3 regions of the Nitratireductor sp. OM-1 genome follow, and region 1 is predicted to be linked to each of the others. Evidence: predicted binding sites of a transcription regulator. Region 1 holds the regulator's gene; each other region holds the start of a gene.

Region 1 (5,088 bases):
TCCAGAAGCCCAATCCGTTCCCCAAGTCGATCTACGAGAACATCGCCTACGGTCCGCGCATTCACGGTCTGGCGACGAAGAAGTCGGAGTTCGACGAGGTCGTGGAAGCGAGTCTCCAGAAGGCTGGCCTCTTCAATGAGGTGAAGGACCGCCTGCATGAGCCCGGCACCGGTCTTTCCGGTGGTCAGCAGCAGCGCTTATGCATCGCGCGCGCCATTGCCGTGTCGCCGGAAGTGATCCTGATGGACGAGCCCTGCTCGGCGCTCGATCCCATCGCCACCGCCAAGGTGGAAGAGCTGATTGACGAGCTGCGCGAGAACTACACGATCGTGATCGTCACGCACTCCATGCAGCAGGCGGCCCGCGTCTCGCAGCGCACGGCCATGTTCCACCTCGGCAATCTGGTCGAGGAAGGCCCGACGGACAAGATGTTCACCAATCCGGATGACAAGCGCACCCAGGATTACATCACCGGACGCTTCGGCTGACGGCGCGGCAAACGCACAGATAAGGAACCAGACCATGGGCGAGCACACAGTCAGCTCCTTCGATGAGGAACTCGGTGAAATCGACCGCCTCATCCGCGACATGGGCGATCTCTCCGGCGAGATGACGCGCGCTTCCACCAGGGCGCTGCTGCACTCCGATACGGCGCTTGCACAGCGCATCATCTCCGATGACACGATCATGGATGCCAAGCAGCGCGACCTTGATGAGCGCGCCATCACGCTCATCGCAAAGCGCCAGCCGATGGCGCAGGATCTGCGCAGCGTCGTGGGCGCCATCCGCATGGCGGCTGATCTCGAGCGCATCGGCGATCTGGCCAAGAACATTGCCAAGCGCGTCGGCGCCGTGGGCGAAAGCGCCACGCCGCGCACGCTTGCGCATTCCATCGACGCGATGGCCGGCCTCGTGCTGAAACAGGTCAATTCGGTGGTCGAGCACTATGTGGCGCGCAATGCCGAGGCGTTAATCCGGCTGCGCGACGAGGATGAGGAAATCGACATTCAGTACACGTCGGTTTTCCGCGAACTCCTCACCTACATGATGGAAGACCCGCGCAACATCACGGCCTGCACGCACCTCCTGTTCTGTGCGAAAAATCTTGAGCGTATCGGCGACCATGTGACCAATATCGCCGAAAATGCCTATTATGTGGTGACGGGGTCCCAGCTTCCGGTCCAGCGGCCGAAGCTTGACGAAACACAGATGACGGTCGAATCCGATGTCTAATCGGTCGTAGACTGCCCGAGGAGAATGCCTGCCATGATTGCCCCCAAGGTCATGGTCGTTGAAGACGACGAACCGCTTTGCGTCTTGCTCAAGTACAATCTGGAAGCCGAAGGCTATCAGGTCGAGATGATCTCTCGCGGCGATGAAGCCGAAGTGCGCCTGCAGGAAAACGTACCCGATCTGCTCGTTCTGGACTGGATGGTTCCGGCCGTTTCCGGCATCGAGCTGTGCCGCCGGCTGCGCATGCGCCCCGAAACGGAGCGCCTGCCGATCATCATGCTCACCGCCCGTGGCGAGGAAAGCGACCGCGTGCGCGGCCTTTCAACCGGCGCGGACGACTATCTGGTGAAGCCTTTCTCGACGCCGGAATTCGTGGCGCGTGTTCGCGCGCTTCTGCGGCGCGCGAAGCCGGAAGTGCTCTCGACGGTTCTTTCGGTCGGGGACATCGTACTCGACCGTGAATCGCACCGTGTCTATCGCCGCAAGAACGAGATCCGTCTTGGACCGACAGAGTTCCGCCTCCTGGAATTCATGATGCAGCATCCCGGCCGCGTCTTCTCGCGCAGCCAGCTGCTCGACAATGTCTGGGGCGAGACGATCTATATCGACGAGCGCACCGTGGACGTGCATGTGGGCCGGCTGCGCAAGGCCGTGAACCACGGGCGTCTGCCCGATGTGATCCGCACCATTCGCGGCGCGGGCTATGCGATCCGCGAAGCCTGACAGACGCGATACAGTCATTAAAAAAGCCCCGGTTCGACCGGGGCTTTTTTGTTGAAGCTCTTCGCCCGTTATTTCGTGGCCCGTTATTTCGTGGCGGCGTGTCCGGGACGGGCATGCTCGTTCTGCGCCACGGCAAAGCTCGTCACCGGCTCGATGGAGGCGGTCAGCTCGCCATTGCTGGTGATGTCCCACTCCAGGATCGCATCGTCATAGACAAGTGCGGGATCCACATAGACACAGGTGGCGAGAACCTGCGGCGCTTCGGTTTCCAGCTCGCGCATTGCAACCGGCTTCTCCGCCTCGCACTCCTCAAACGTCTCGTAGACCGGGGTGGGGGCGGGCAGTTCCTGGCATTCGCGCGTGTCGCCGGCCCCCACATTGCCTGAGCAGCCGACAATCAAAAGAAGTGCAGCGATGTGTTCCATGGCTTTCTCCTTTCATTGTCTTCACGAAACGGAAGCCATGGATGGTCCGGTTCGCTTATGCCGCATTCGTTTATGTGTGCGTCGCCGTTTAGCGACCGCGTTTCAGAAGGCCCATGATCAGCGAGATCGCGAGCAGGGCGAGGAAGATGTAGAAGAGGATCTGCGCAATGCCTGCCGAAGCGCCGGCAATTCCGCCGAAACCGAGTGCGCCGGCGATGATCGCGACGACAAGGAATATCAGGGCCCAGTATAGCATTCTGTCTCTCCGTTTAGTTATGCCGGTTAAACGTCTGGCACTCGGATTTGGTTCCGCCGGAGAGATTTTGGGCAAAAGAAAAGCCGCCCGGAGGCGGCTTTTTTGAGAAACGCGTGAAGAAGCGGGGGCGTGTCAGGCCGCCGCGTGCGCCTGCTGATCGAAGAAGAGCGCCTGGCTGATGAGCGCCTTGACCATTTCCGGGCTGAACGGCTTGGTCACAAGGAAGGTCGGTTCCGGGCGCTCGCCCGTCAGAAGCCGCTCGGGGAAGGCGGTGATGAAGATGACCGGTACGGTGGCCGCGTCGAGGATCTCGTTCACCGCATCAAGGCCTGAACTGCCATCGGCAAGCTGAATGTCGGCCAGCACCATTTTCGGCTGCGTCTTGGCAAACATTTCGACCGCCTGCTTGTGGGTGCGGGCCGTGCCGACCACGCGATGCCCGAGGCTTTCGACCATTTCCTCGATGTCCATGGCGATCAGGGGCTCGTCCTCGATGATGAGGATGTCTGTCGCCACCTGACGGGAAATCTCCTCGCTGGCTTCGCGCAGCATCGTGTTGATGCCTTTCATATCCGTCTCGAGAATTTCCGCAGCCTCTTCCGGCCGGAAATTCTCGACGGCCACCAGCAGGAAGGCCTGACGCGGACGGGGCGCGAGCGAAGAAAGGTTGCTCATGGCCCGCTTTTCCCATGCCGAGCTCGGCATGCCTTCGGGGACCGGAACGTCCAGCGTTTCGAACAGCGATGTGAAGAGCCTGAAGAGGGCGATCTTGTCGGTCGATGCCTCGGGAAAGATGCTCGTATCGGCGATCAACGCTTCAAGCGTCGCAGCCACCAGTGCGTCACCGCTGGACTGGGAGCCGGAAACGGCCCGGGAAAAGCGCCGCAGGTAAGGAAGGTGCGGAGCGATACGCGCTGACAGGGTCATGGATTTCAAGTCTCCCTCAAGACATGGCAATGAGAATTAGTGCATTTGTGACGGGTGAAACGCCCCATATGCGAAAATGTTCCCGTCGGAGGGAACGAATTCCGCTCAATGGCGTTTGAAAGCAGACGAGACAGTTGTGGCCCGGGCGATGCGGACGGTTTCGGGTCATTGGGAGACCAGATTTGATGGAAAAAGACAGGGCATGAATTACGGCAAACCAAACACCCGAGGAAGCTTGACCCGGCGCGGCAAGGATGAAGACCCGCTCGGCGCAAACTCAGAGATCGGACGCAAGCTCAGGCAATATTACGACGACCTGGTAACGGAAGATATTCCGGATCGGTTCAGCGACCTTCTCAATCAGCTTGAGCAGAAAAGCGGCGCTGAAACGGCCGGAAACAAGGACTGATATATATGAGTGTTTATCCGGGCTTTCGTGACGATCTACTGGCCGCTGTGCCAAGCCTGCGCGCCTTCGCCGTTTCGCTTTCAAAAAGTGCGGACCGGGCGGACGATCTCGTGCAGGAATCGCTGGTCAAGGCGTGGGACAAACAGAACAGCTATCAGCCGGGCACCAATCTGAAAGCCTGGCTCTTCACCATCCTTCGCAACGAGTTCTACTCGCAGATGCGCAAGCGCAAGCGCGAGGTCGAAGACGCGGACGGTGCGATCACCGGACGTCTGTCGGTGCACCCGGCGCAGGAGGGTTCGGTCGATCTGAAGGACTTCCGGCGCGCTCTCGAGCAATTGCCCGAAGACCAGCGTGAAGCGATCATTCTGATCGGCGCGTCCGGCTTTTCCTATGAGGAAGCGGCGGAGATCTGCGATTGCGCGGTCGGCACGATCAAGAGCCGCGTGAGCCGCGCCAGAACGCGCCTGCAGGAAATCCTCGAGATTTCAGGTGAGGGCGATTTCGGGCCGGACGCCATCTCGACCCAGATCACCAATACGGCCTTCATCGCCTAGGTCCTGAGCCAGGATTGCCTAGGTCCTGAGCCAGGATTGCCGTGCGTCCCTTAGGGCGCACATAGGGCAATCGGGTCTGACCGCTCTCAGTCCTTCCCGGCGCTTGAGCCGACAATCGCCTGGGACAGCGCGTCGATAAGGTCGCTGTCCCTGTAAGGCTTTTCAACGATCCTGATACCACCGAACGCCTCGAACACCTGGTGGCTTGAGGCGTAGCCGGTGGCGAAGATGAAGGGGATGCGCCGCGCCTGAAGCAGGCGGGCGAACTCGTCTGTCCAGTTGTCGGACAGCTTGATGTCGAGGATCGCTGTCGAAATTCCCCGGCTTTCCAGAACGTCGGGTCCCAGGTCATCGAAGGTGCCGACAGTGAACACGTCCGTTGCGCCGTGCTCCTTGCACAGTTCTTCGATGCTCATGGCGATCATGGCTTCGTCTTCGACGAGCAGGACGCGGGCGCCCTCCAGAGGTTTCTTCAAGCAGACATCCTTCCGACGCCAGAGAATTCGTTCCTCTTTGCCATCTCATTACCCGTGTAGATTGTCATTAAAAAAAGACGTG
Region 2 (5,088 bases), on a different replicon from region 1:
GAACAGCAGGAGGCCGATGGCGAGGCCGGCAGCGCCGAGCCCCATGACCCAGAACGGAATGATGGCCTTTTCCTGCATCGCGTCATTGGTCAACACATCATAGATGCCGGCCAGTGGCCCGATCGCGTTTGCCACGTCATTGGAGCCGTGCGCGAAGCTCAAAAGCGCTGCCGAGAAGATGAGCGGCAGGGCCAGAAGCTGGTTCACCGCGGATTTGTCATTCTGAAGTTTGGGCAGCCGGCGTGCGATCAGGAAGCGGGAGACAGCCCATGCCACAAGAGCGATGAGCGCGCTGGCCATGGTCGCCTCAAGCAGGCTCGCAGACCACACCTTCTTGAACCCCTTGAGGATCAGATAGGTGCCGAACGACCAGGTCATGGCGGCCACGAGAAGCGGCACAATCCTCTGCGCGGCCTTCAGCACCTGCGGCTCGTAGGTCACGAAGCGCTTGATCGCATAGAGAAACAGCGCAGCAAACAGGCCGCCCAGAAGCGGGGAGATGATCCAGCTTGCGGCGATGTTGGCCATCACCGACCAGTCAACGGCCGAAAGGCCCGCTGCCGCAATGCCGCCGCCCATCACGCCACCCACGATGGAATGGGTCGTGGAGACGGGCGCGCCGAACACGGTGGCGAGGTTCAGCCAGAGCGCTGCGGCCAGAAGTGCGGCCATCATCACCCAGACATAGACGTTCCGGTCGGCAAGCGCCTCCGGCATAACGATGCCGCCGCGCACGGTGCTGATGACCTGGCCGCCGGCAATAAGCGCGCCGCCAAACTCGAACACCGCCGCCATGATGAGCGCGCCTGCAAGCGGGATCACCCTTGCGCCGACCACAGGGCCGATATTGTTGGCGACATCATTTGCGCCGATATTGAGCGCCATATACGCGCCGAAGCCGGCGGCCGTGGCGATCCACAGCGCGAATTCGGGATTGCCGCCATTCTGGGCGCGCACCAGCGCATAGGCCATCGCCGCAACGACGAAGGACAGGGCGATGAAAAGACGTCCGAGAAACGGAGCAAGGTCTCTGAGGTCCGACCTGGCTTTCGCGAGGCTCGCCATATAGCCGGATTCAGGCAAAGCGGGGCTGACATGCGTACGCATGGTCCTCTCCTTTCGATGGCAGAGTTGAAGCTCAGGCGGGGCTCAGGGCCCGGCCGTCGAGAAGCTGCAAGCGACGCAGCGCGGGCAGGAAGCGGTTGTGCCGCTCCACCTGGCCCGTCGCGGCCATGCCCACGCAGTATTTTGAGCAGCGTTTTGTCGGGTGGACGTGCAGTCCCCGGAAAATCGCATCGGCGATGCCGTTGCCGCGCGCCGACTTCGTTTCCACGATGGAGATGTCGGGCCGCACAAGGCGGCGCACATCGCCAGCCTTGAACGAAAGCTGCGTATCGATGGTCATGCGCTCGCCGCCCTCCTTGGCCACCAGCGTGATGCGCATATACTGCATCTCGATCACCGGGGCCAAAGGCCGGTCGAAGGGGCTGTCATAGATCTCGCGGTGGCACGTATCGATGAAACTTTCACCGGAGTGGTCGAGGCCCGAACCGGGTTCCTGCAGCTTCAGGCGTTTCTTGACCGTGATCTGCCGTTTGCTCTTCAGCTTCACTTCCAGATAGCTGAGGCCAGTGTCCACGTAATCCCGCACCCGCACCTTGCAGCGTTTGCGACGCCCCTGATGGTGGTCGTAATAGCTGCGCAGATCGTCATCATCATAATAACGGGTCGCGTAGGTGAACGCGCGGATGCCGTCGATTTCGAGCACGTCGAACAGGTCCGAAAAGGCGTGCAGCGCGGGGCGGAGCCGATTGGCCGGAACGATATACTTGTTGTCCAGCCGTTCCAGCATGGCTGCCTTGCCGTTCAGTCCCTCAAGCGAGATCGGGCGGAAGCCGGTCAGTTCATTTGTGATGGAATGATCCATTGGAGTGTCTCCTTCCCGGCAGGTCAGTGCCGGGGCTTGCGGAAGAACACGTTCATCCGGGCCATGTCGTTGATGTAGTCGAGCGCGGTGATCTGGTAGGACATCACGTCCACGCCAAGGCGCTCGGAGAGGTCGCGGCGCATCTTCTCAGGCTGCGAAAGCGCTTCGTGATCGATCTTGTCGAGCGTGATCTTCACACCGTCGGACGAGCGCAGGATGGCCGGGTGATCGAGGATGTAAGCGCCCAGAAGCACAAGCGCGACAACGGCAAGCACGATGGCCAGAGGCGTTCCGGGAATGGCGCAGATCACGGCGATGGAGACCGAGCCGAAGAAATAGGTGATTTCCACCTTGGAGATCTGCTCCGAACGCAGGGTGAAGAGCGCCAGGATCGCGAAGAGGCCGAAGCCGGCGGCCAGCGAGAATTCGACAGCCGAGAGAATGGAAAGAACGCCAAAGGCAAAGATGTTGAACAGCGATGCCGCCGTCACCAGTTCCTTGTCGCGGTAGCGCCGGTAGTAAAGGCCGAAGACCAGGATCGTCATCGACACGACGTCGATGCCAAAGCGGATTGGGGTGTCACCGAATGCGAACGTTTCCAGCATTGTTTTCCTCATTTGTTGGTCACGGCCTCTGTCAGAAAACTGTCGTAAAACTGTCAGAAAGCCGTCTCTGGTGTCGGAAAACGTGAGGGAATTGGATCTATTCCATCGGCATTGATTTTATTTCTCCCGGGTCCGCTGAAACCCTTGCCGCATATGAAAAAACTCCCCCCGGATTTTTTCCGGAGGGAGTTCATCTTTGTCGTTTCGGTCAGATATCTGCGCCTGATCCGGCGTTCTATTCCGCCGCGTCGCGCCGTCGCAGCACCCAGTCGGGGCGCGGGAAATGGCAGGTATAGCCATTGGGATAGCGCTCGAGATAATCCTGATGCTCGGGCTCTGCTTCCCAGAAATCGCCAACCGGCTCCAGTTCCGTCACCACCTTGCCCGGCCACAGGCCGGAGGCGTTCACATCGGCAATGGTCTCTTCGGCCACGCGCTTCTGCTCGTCGCTTACATAGTAGATCGCCGAGCGATAGGACATGCCGACATCATTGCCCTGCCGGTTTGCCGTGGTCGGGTCATGGATCTGGAAGAAGAACTCCAGCAGCCGGCGATAGCTCGTCTTCTCGGGATCAAAGGTGATTTCAATCCCTTCCGCATGGGTTCCATGGTTGCGGTATGTGGCGTTCGGCACGTCGCCTCCGGTGTATCCCACACGGGTGCTGACAATGCCGGGCAGCTTGCGGATGAGGTCCTGCATGCCCCAGAAACAGCCGCCAGCCAGAACAGCGCGTTCAGTCATTGCACATCCTCCACCTGATCGAGATAGTCTCCGTAACCTTCCGCTTCCATCGCATCGCGATGAATGAAGCGCAGTGCCGCCGAATTGATGCAATAGCGCAGACCGCCACGGTCTCGCGGGCCATCCTCGAAGACATGGCCAAGATGGCTGTCGCCATGCGTGGAGCGCACTTCCGTGCGGATCATGCCGTGGGTCGTGTCCCGCAGCTCGCTGACATTGGCCGGCGCGATGGGCTTGGTAAAGCTCGGCCAGCCACAGCCGGACTCATACTTGTCGCTGCTTGCGAAAAGCGGTTCGCCCGAAACGATGTCGACGTAGATGCCCGGTTCCTTGTTGTTCAGGTGCTCGCCGGTGCCGGGGCGTTCCGTGCCGCTTTGCTGCGTCACGTAGTATTGCTCCGGGCTGAGGCGGGCCAAGGCTTCTTCGGTCTTCCTGTAGTTCATCGGCAGCTCCGGCTTCCTGATCGTTCAACATTGATCGGTCTCGGCATCGCGTCGAAACGCGTTGCCTGCGGAGCCTCATCTAGGTATCGCGGCTCCGCGATCCCAATCATATTAGCGTGATCCGAAACGGAAGTCCGCCGGGACGCGTCAGCGCAGTGTGGAAAGCGCCGCGCTCTCGTCCTCGGCCGACAGCGGCGCACCGGCCCTGGTGGCCGTGAGAAACGCGTCCAGCGCTTCCAGCGATGAAGCGGGAACGAAATCGCCGTTCACATCCACCTGCGAGGCCGCAAAGCGCAGCTGCCAGGCATCGTTTTCCTGACAGGCGACAGCCACATGAGATGTGCCACGCGCACTGACCTCGAATTCCCGGCAAAGCGTGTCCGCGCCATCGCGATAAGTGGCAATCGCCTCGAAACGCGCATCCTCGCCAAGCTGCCTTGTCTCGCCCGACGGCGATACGTTCAGCGCTTCCACGATCCGGTCGTCTGCAAGGCCCGCAATCTCGATGCCGCCCGCCCGTTCGGGCTGACCAGCGGCCATGTAACCAAGCAATCCGCCCGCAACCAGCGCCAGAGAAGCTGCGATGGGCAGGGCATGGCGCTGCGCGAACCCCTGTTGGCGCGGGGCGCTCCTTTGCCTGAAGGGAAGCACCTCTGCTCCGGAAGCGGATTCTTCCATCTCCGCAGCGCCAGCCATCTGTCGCACACGCGCTTCAAGATCGTCTGGCACGGAGACTTTTGCCGTTCCGAATGTGCCCGCCAGTAACGCGCGCGTCTTCATGAACAGTTCCACGCGCTCCGCGAGCGCAGTGTCCAGCCCGATGGCGTCTTCAACCTCACGGCGGGTCTTCGCATCGAGCTCGCCATCGGCATAGGCCATCAGAACTTCATCGGTGAATTTTTCTTCATGCATCGTGTTCTGTCCTGTCGCAAAAGGTCATGCGGCCCTGTCAGTTTAGATCAAGTTTTCCGGCGAGCGTGGTCCGGGCGCGGGCAAGCCGGCTCATGACCGTGCCGATGGGAATGCCAAGCGCGGCGGCAGCTTCCTTGTAGGAGAGCTCCTCCACGCAGATCATCATGATGATCTCGCGCTGGTCCGCCGGCAGTTCCTGCAGCGCACTCGCCACATTGCCGAGCATCAGATGCGTTTCCGTGTCATGCGCACCATCGGTGAAAATCGCATCGGGCCGGTCGACAATGTCCACGCTTTCGCCGCGCGTCCTGTCGCGCCGCACCCGATCAATCCAGGTGTTGCGCATGATGCGTATCAGCCACGCGGAAAGGTTCGTGCCCTGGGCATAACTGCTCCGGCTCGCAAAGGCTTTCTCGCAGGTCTGCTGCACAAGATCGTCGGCCACGTCCAGTGAACGGC
Region 3 (5,088 bases), 200 kb from region 1:
ATGCACGGCGCTCTAGCCCCAGGAAGCGCCTTCAAGCGCGTTGAGCGGAAACTTCAGATAGCGCTCGCCATTGGCTTCCGGCGCGGGAAGCTGGCCCGCATTCATGTTCACCTGAAGCGCATGCAGAATGAGCTTCGGCATGGGCAGCGTCCTGTCGCGCGCCTCGCGCACGGCAACGAATTCCGCCTCTGTCGCGCATTTCGACATGTGGCTGTTGGTGGCCTTCTGCTCGGCAACCGTGCTTTCGAAGCGCGGCTCGCGTCCGCCCGGCTGATAGTCATGGCCGACGAAGATGCGCGTTTCGTCCGGCAGGTTGAGAATGTCCTGAATGGACTTCCAGAGCCGCTCCGCGCTGCCGCCGGGAAAGTCGCAGCGCGCCGTGCCGGAATCGGGCATGAACAGCGTGTCGTGCACGAAGGCCGCCTCGCCGATCACATAGGTGATCGAGGCCAGCGTGTGCCCGGGCGAGAACATGACCTTTGCCGGCAAAGAGCCGATCGTGAAAGTCTCGCCGTCGGAAAATAGCCTGTCCCACTGCGATCCGTCTGCCTGGAACTCCGGCCAGTTGTAGATGCCTTTCCAGAGCTTCTGCACCTCGACCACCTTCTCGCCGATGGCGATCGGCTTTCCGGTTCTGGTTTTCAGATAGCTCGCGGCTGAAAAATGATCGGCGTGGGGATGGGTATCGAGAATCCACTCGAGCTCGAGCCCCTTCTCCTCGATGAAGGCGAGGAGCCGGTCGGCATTTTCCGTGGAGGTTGCGCCGGATTTCTCGTCGAAATCGAGAACGGGATCGATGATCGCGCATTTGCCGGTCGCCGGATCTGCGACGACATACTGTGCCGAGAAGGTGCGCCTGTCGAAGAAGACGGTCACGTCGGGCCGGGCAGGACCTGCGTCTGCGGTCATTTCGGCTCCCTGGGGCGCGCCTGTCTGATGCATCTTGCTCTCCACGGTTTTCGACAGCTTTCCAAGTTTAGTTAGTGTGCGTTGCGGAAAGATGCAATTTCGCAGACTGCGACCAATTGGGCATGATTTTCTAAGAGTAACCGGATTACCTCCAGTCATTTGCGTGGCACATGCCTCGCGCGAAACAAAAAACCGGGGCGCAAAGGCCCCGGTTCGAGTGCATGCGCTCAGTGTCAGGCCGAGCGCACGGGATCGAGCGTCATTGTGTAGAGCTCGTTGTCATCGCGATCCATAAGGCGCACCGTCATCTGCTGGGTGTCGGCGTCGATGTCGACCAGGCCGAAGAACTGGAAGCCGTCCGAAGGCGGCAGGTTTACGCCCTGCTCCTTGCTCGGCGCCTTCACATATTTCAGTTCCGGGCCGAAGGTCTGGTCCAGATCGTTGGGGCCGAACGTGCCGGCGTGCAGCGGGCCGGACACGAATTCCCAGAACGGGTTGAAGTCCTGGAACTGCGCCTTGTCGGGATTGTAGTAGTGGGCAGCCGTGTAGTGCACGTCGGCGGTCAGCCACACCGTGTTCTCGATGCCCGCATTCTTGATGAAGCGCAGCAGCTCGGCGATTTCCAGCTCGCGGCCCTTGGCAGCGCCATCGTCGCCATTGGCAATCGCCTCGATCTTCTCGCCGTCACGCACCACAAGGCCGATCGGCATGTCGCAGGCGATCACCTTCCAGGTGGCGCGCGAGTTCGAGAGTTCGCGCTTCAGCCACTGCATCTGCGCATCGCCCAGAATGCGGGCCTCATCGCTCAGCTCATCCTGCATGGAAGCGGTGTTGGGGCCGCGATAGGAGCGCAGGTCGAGGAAGAACACGTCGAGCATCGGCCCGTAGGCGATCTTGCGGTAGACGCGGCCGGGCTCTGCCGGGGTGAAGCGGATCGGCGACATCTCGTGGAACGCGCGGGCAGCGCGCGCCTGCAGAAGCGCCACCGATTTCTCGGTGTAGCGGTCGTCTTCGGTGAGGTCCTTGGAGGCCGACCAGTTGTTGACCACTTCATGGTCATCCCACTGGAAGAAGGTCGGGCACACGGCGTTCAGCGCGCGCACATGGTCGTCCATCATGTTGTACTTCCACTGGCCGCGGAACTCGTCCAGCGTTTCAGCGACCTTGCGCTTCTCGTCGATCACCACCTTGTTGACCCATTTGGAGCCGTCCTTCAGCTCCACCTCGTCCTGGATCGCGCCGTCGGCATAGATCGTGTCGCCGGAATGCAGGAAGAAGTCGGGCTCGTGCTTCGACATGGTGGCATAGGTCTTCATGCCGGTCTCATCGATGCCCCAGCCCTGGCCGGCGGTGTCGCCCGACCAGGCGAAACGGATGTCGCGACGTGCAGAGGGCGCGGTGCGGAAGCGTCCGACAATCGGCTCCGAGCGCGCCGAAACGTCGGAGAGATCAACGGCGGTCATGCGGTAGAAAATATCCTGATCGGGCGTCAGGTTCTCCAGCAGCCTTTTCACGGCGAGATCGCTGTCGGGCAGGGCGTCGAGGCTCGGCAGCCGGGTCGGGTTGGCGAAGCTCTCGGTGGTCGAGACTTCAAACTCCACCCGCGCCGGGCGATCCGTGCGGGTCCAGATCATGCCGGTCGTGGTGTCCACGTCGCCGGACTGGACGCCATGGGTGAAGACGGGGCGCGACGAGGCGCGCGAAATGGCGGGCATGGCCAGCCCGCCAAGCGTGGTCGCAAGTGCGGTTGCGCCGCTTCCGATCAGGAATTTGCGGCGGGTGCTCACTCCAAAGGACTTCATGACAGTCTCCCTCGATCTGGTTGGGTCGTGGGAGGCAATTTCACCGTTTAGTGTGGCAACCGGTTATCGGCGGCGTGACATCTATCTGACCATTGAATGACGGCCCGCAGGCAGGCCGTCATCGTCAGGTTTCCGGCCCTAGGCGAGCCCCTTCTTTTCCATCATGGCTTCCGGCGTCGGCATGCGCCCGCGGAACGCCTTGTAAAGCTCTTCGGGATCAGCCGACCCGCCGGCCGCATAGATGTGCCGGAGCAGTTTCTTCGCGGTTTCCGGATCGAACGGATCGCCCGTTTCCTCGAAGGCGCGGAAGGCGTCTGCGTCGAGCACTTCCGACCACATATAGGAATAATAGCCGGCTGAATAACCATCGCCCGCAAACACATGCAGGAAATGCGGCGTGCGGTGGCGCATCACGATGGCGTCCGGCATTTCCATCTGTTTCAGCGTTTCCGCCTCGAAGCTGAGCGGCGCTTCGGGTGCTTCGGCCTGGCTGTGGAACGCCATGTCCATCAGCGCCGAGGCGGTGAACTCCACCGTTGCAAAGCCGGCGTCGAAGGTGCGCGCCGCGCGCATCTTCTCAAGCAGTTCCTGCGGCATGGGCTGGCCGGTTTCGTGATGCAGGGCGAATTTCTGCAGCACCTCCGGCACGGTGAACCAGTGCTCATAGAGCTGCGAGGGCAGCTCCACGAAGTCGCGGGAAACCGAGGTGCCGGAAATCGACGGCCAGGTCACGTCGCTCAGAAGCCCGTGCAGCGCATGGCCGAATTCGTGAAACAATGTGCGTGCTTCATCGACCGAGAGAAGGGCAGGGGTGCCCTTGGGCGGCTTTGCGAAGTTCATCACATTGTAGATGATCGGCGTCTTGCCGGCGCCCAGCCGGTAGCCCGACTGCAACCCGCTCATCCATGCGCCGGAGCGCTTGGACGGGCGATTGAAATAGTCGGCCAGGAACAGGCCGCGTTGCGAGCCGTCGGCATTGCGCACGATGAAGGTGCGCACGTCTTCATGCCAGGCCGGAACGCCCTTCTGCTCCTCGAAGGTCAGGCCGAACAGCCGGTTGGCGACGTCGAAGGAGGCGGCGATCACGTTTTCGAGTGCGAGATAGGGTTTCAGCGCGCTTTCATCGAAGGCGAAGCGCTTGGCGCGCCGCTTCTCCGCATAATAGCGCCAGTCCCAGGGGGCGATGGCGTGGTTCTGGCCGTCTTCGGCTGCCAGCCTCGCCAGTTCCTTTTCGTCTTCGGCGGCTTTCTCGCGCGCCTTTCGCCAGACCGGCTGCAAAAGCTCCTGCACGGCCTCCGGCGTTTTCGCCATCGTGTCGTCCAGCTTCAGCGCGGCATAGGTTTCATAGCCGAGCAATCGCGCCTTTTCTGCGCGAAGCTTCAGCGTGCTCGCAATAATGTCGGCGTTGTCCGTGTCGCCGCCATTCTCGCCGCGTTTGGCGAATGCGTTGAACACCTTCTCGCGCAGGTCGCGCCGTTCGGAGGAGGCAAGGAACGGTTCCACGATGGAGCGTGAGAGCGTTGCCGCATAGCGCCCCTTCTCGCCGCGCGCTTCGGCGGCTTCCGCCATCGCGCTCTTCAGCGCGTCGGAGAGCCCGGCCAGGTCGTTTTCCTCCAGAAACAGTGACCAGCCGCTTTCGTCTGCAAGCACGTTCTGGCCAAATTTCGCGCCAAGCCCGGCCAGTTCCTCATTGATCACGGCAAGCCGCGCCTTGTCGTCTGCGTCGAGCTGTGCGCCACCGCGCACAAAGCGCTTCCAGACCTTTTCAAGAACGCGGTCGGTCTCTGCATCAAGGTCGAGCGTGTCGCGCGCCTGATAAAGCCGGTCGATGCGCTCAAACAGCGCCGCGTTCATGAGAACGGACGAGATGTGCCGGGCCATGCGCGGCGAGATTTCCCGTTCCAGCGCCTGGATCGCCTCATTGGTGTGCGCGCCCGCACGGCACCAGAAGATGGCCGAGACCCGCGAGAGCGCTTCACCGGCGAGTTCCATCGCCGCCAGCGTGTTCTCGATGTCCGGCGCGTCCGGATTGTTGGCGATCTGCTCGATCTCCGCCTCATGGGCAGCGATGGCTACCTCGAAAGCGGGCGCAAACGCGGCATCGTCGAATGCGGTGAAATCCGGCAGGCCGTGCGGCCCGGTCCAGTTCGTCAGCGGGTGCGTTGCAAGATCGATGGGAGCGGATTTCTGCATGGCGTTTCCGGTTCGTTGGAGGAACAGAGCCCTTGCGATGTAAGCGCTGGCGGCTGGCGGCGCAATGGCCGGAGTTGACGATGATAGGGACTGACTATATGTATGGCTTATATTAAGTTTGCCTTATAATAAGGGTCTTTTTGATGACGCAGCACGTGAATCCGGAATCGTTCGGTTTCCTCAT

What was found. Region 1 encodes PhoB, which activates phosphate uptake and scavenging genes when phosphate is short. Its sites were predicted from a motif close to TGTCATNNANCTGTCAT; they were not measured.
Region 2: a site for PhoB is predicted at 2,562-2,578, ahead of DEJ54_RS22070 (DUF4956 domain-containing protein). Genes of this name have one in related genera too.
Region 3: a site for PhoB is predicted at 2,797-2,813, ahead of DEJ54_RS04635 (alkaline phosphatase). Genes of this name have one in related genera too.

The regions. Positions count from the first base shown of each region.
Region 1 covers NZ_CP029208.1:780,066-785,153, reverse strand. The annotation lists gene pstB (phosphate ABC transporter ATP-binding protein PstB) at 1-488, shown strand, start outside; gene phoU (phosphate signaling complex protein PhoU) at 523-1,233, shown strand; gene phoB (phosphate regulon transcriptional regulator PhoB) at 1,270-1,956, shown strand; gene DEJ54_RS03660 (hypothetical protein) at 2,040-2,381, opposite strand; gene DEJ54_RS03655 (DUF1328 domain-containing protein) at 2,470-2,637, opposite strand; gene DEJ54_RS03650 (response regulator) at 2,770-3,564, opposite strand; gene DEJ54_RS03645 (NepR family anti-sigma factor) at 3,767-3,973, shown strand; gene DEJ54_RS03640 (sigma-70 family RNA polymerase sigma factor) at 3,979-4,530, shown strand; gene DEJ54_RS03635 (response regulator) at 4,617-5,006, opposite strand.
Region 2 covers NZ_CP029209.1:639,884-644,971, forward strand. The annotation lists gene DEJ54_RS22060 (inorganic phosphate transporter) at 1-1,107, opposite strand, end outside; gene DEJ54_RS22065 (polyphosphate polymerase domain-containing protein) at 1,139-1,927, opposite strand; gene DEJ54_RS22070 (DUF4956 domain-containing protein) at 1,951-2,532, opposite strand; gene msrA (peptide-methionine (S)-S-oxide reductase MsrA) at 2,768-3,274, opposite strand; gene msrB (peptide-methionine (R)-S-oxide reductase MsrB) at 3,271-3,717, opposite strand; gene DEJ54_RS22085 (anti-sigma factor) at 3,865-4,629, opposite strand; gene DEJ54_RS22090 (RNA polymerase sigma factor) at 4,667-5,088, opposite strand, start outside.
Region 3 covers NZ_CP029208.1:979,568-984,655, reverse strand. The annotation lists gene DEJ54_RS04640 (MBL fold metallo-hydrolase) at 13-909, opposite strand; gene DEJ54_RS04635 (alkaline phosphatase) at 1,143-2,711, opposite strand; gene DEJ54_RS04630 (M3 family metallopeptidase) at 2,850-4,904, opposite strand; gene DEJ54_RS04625 (MarR family winged helix-turn-helix transcriptional regulator) at 5,048-5,088, shown strand, end outside.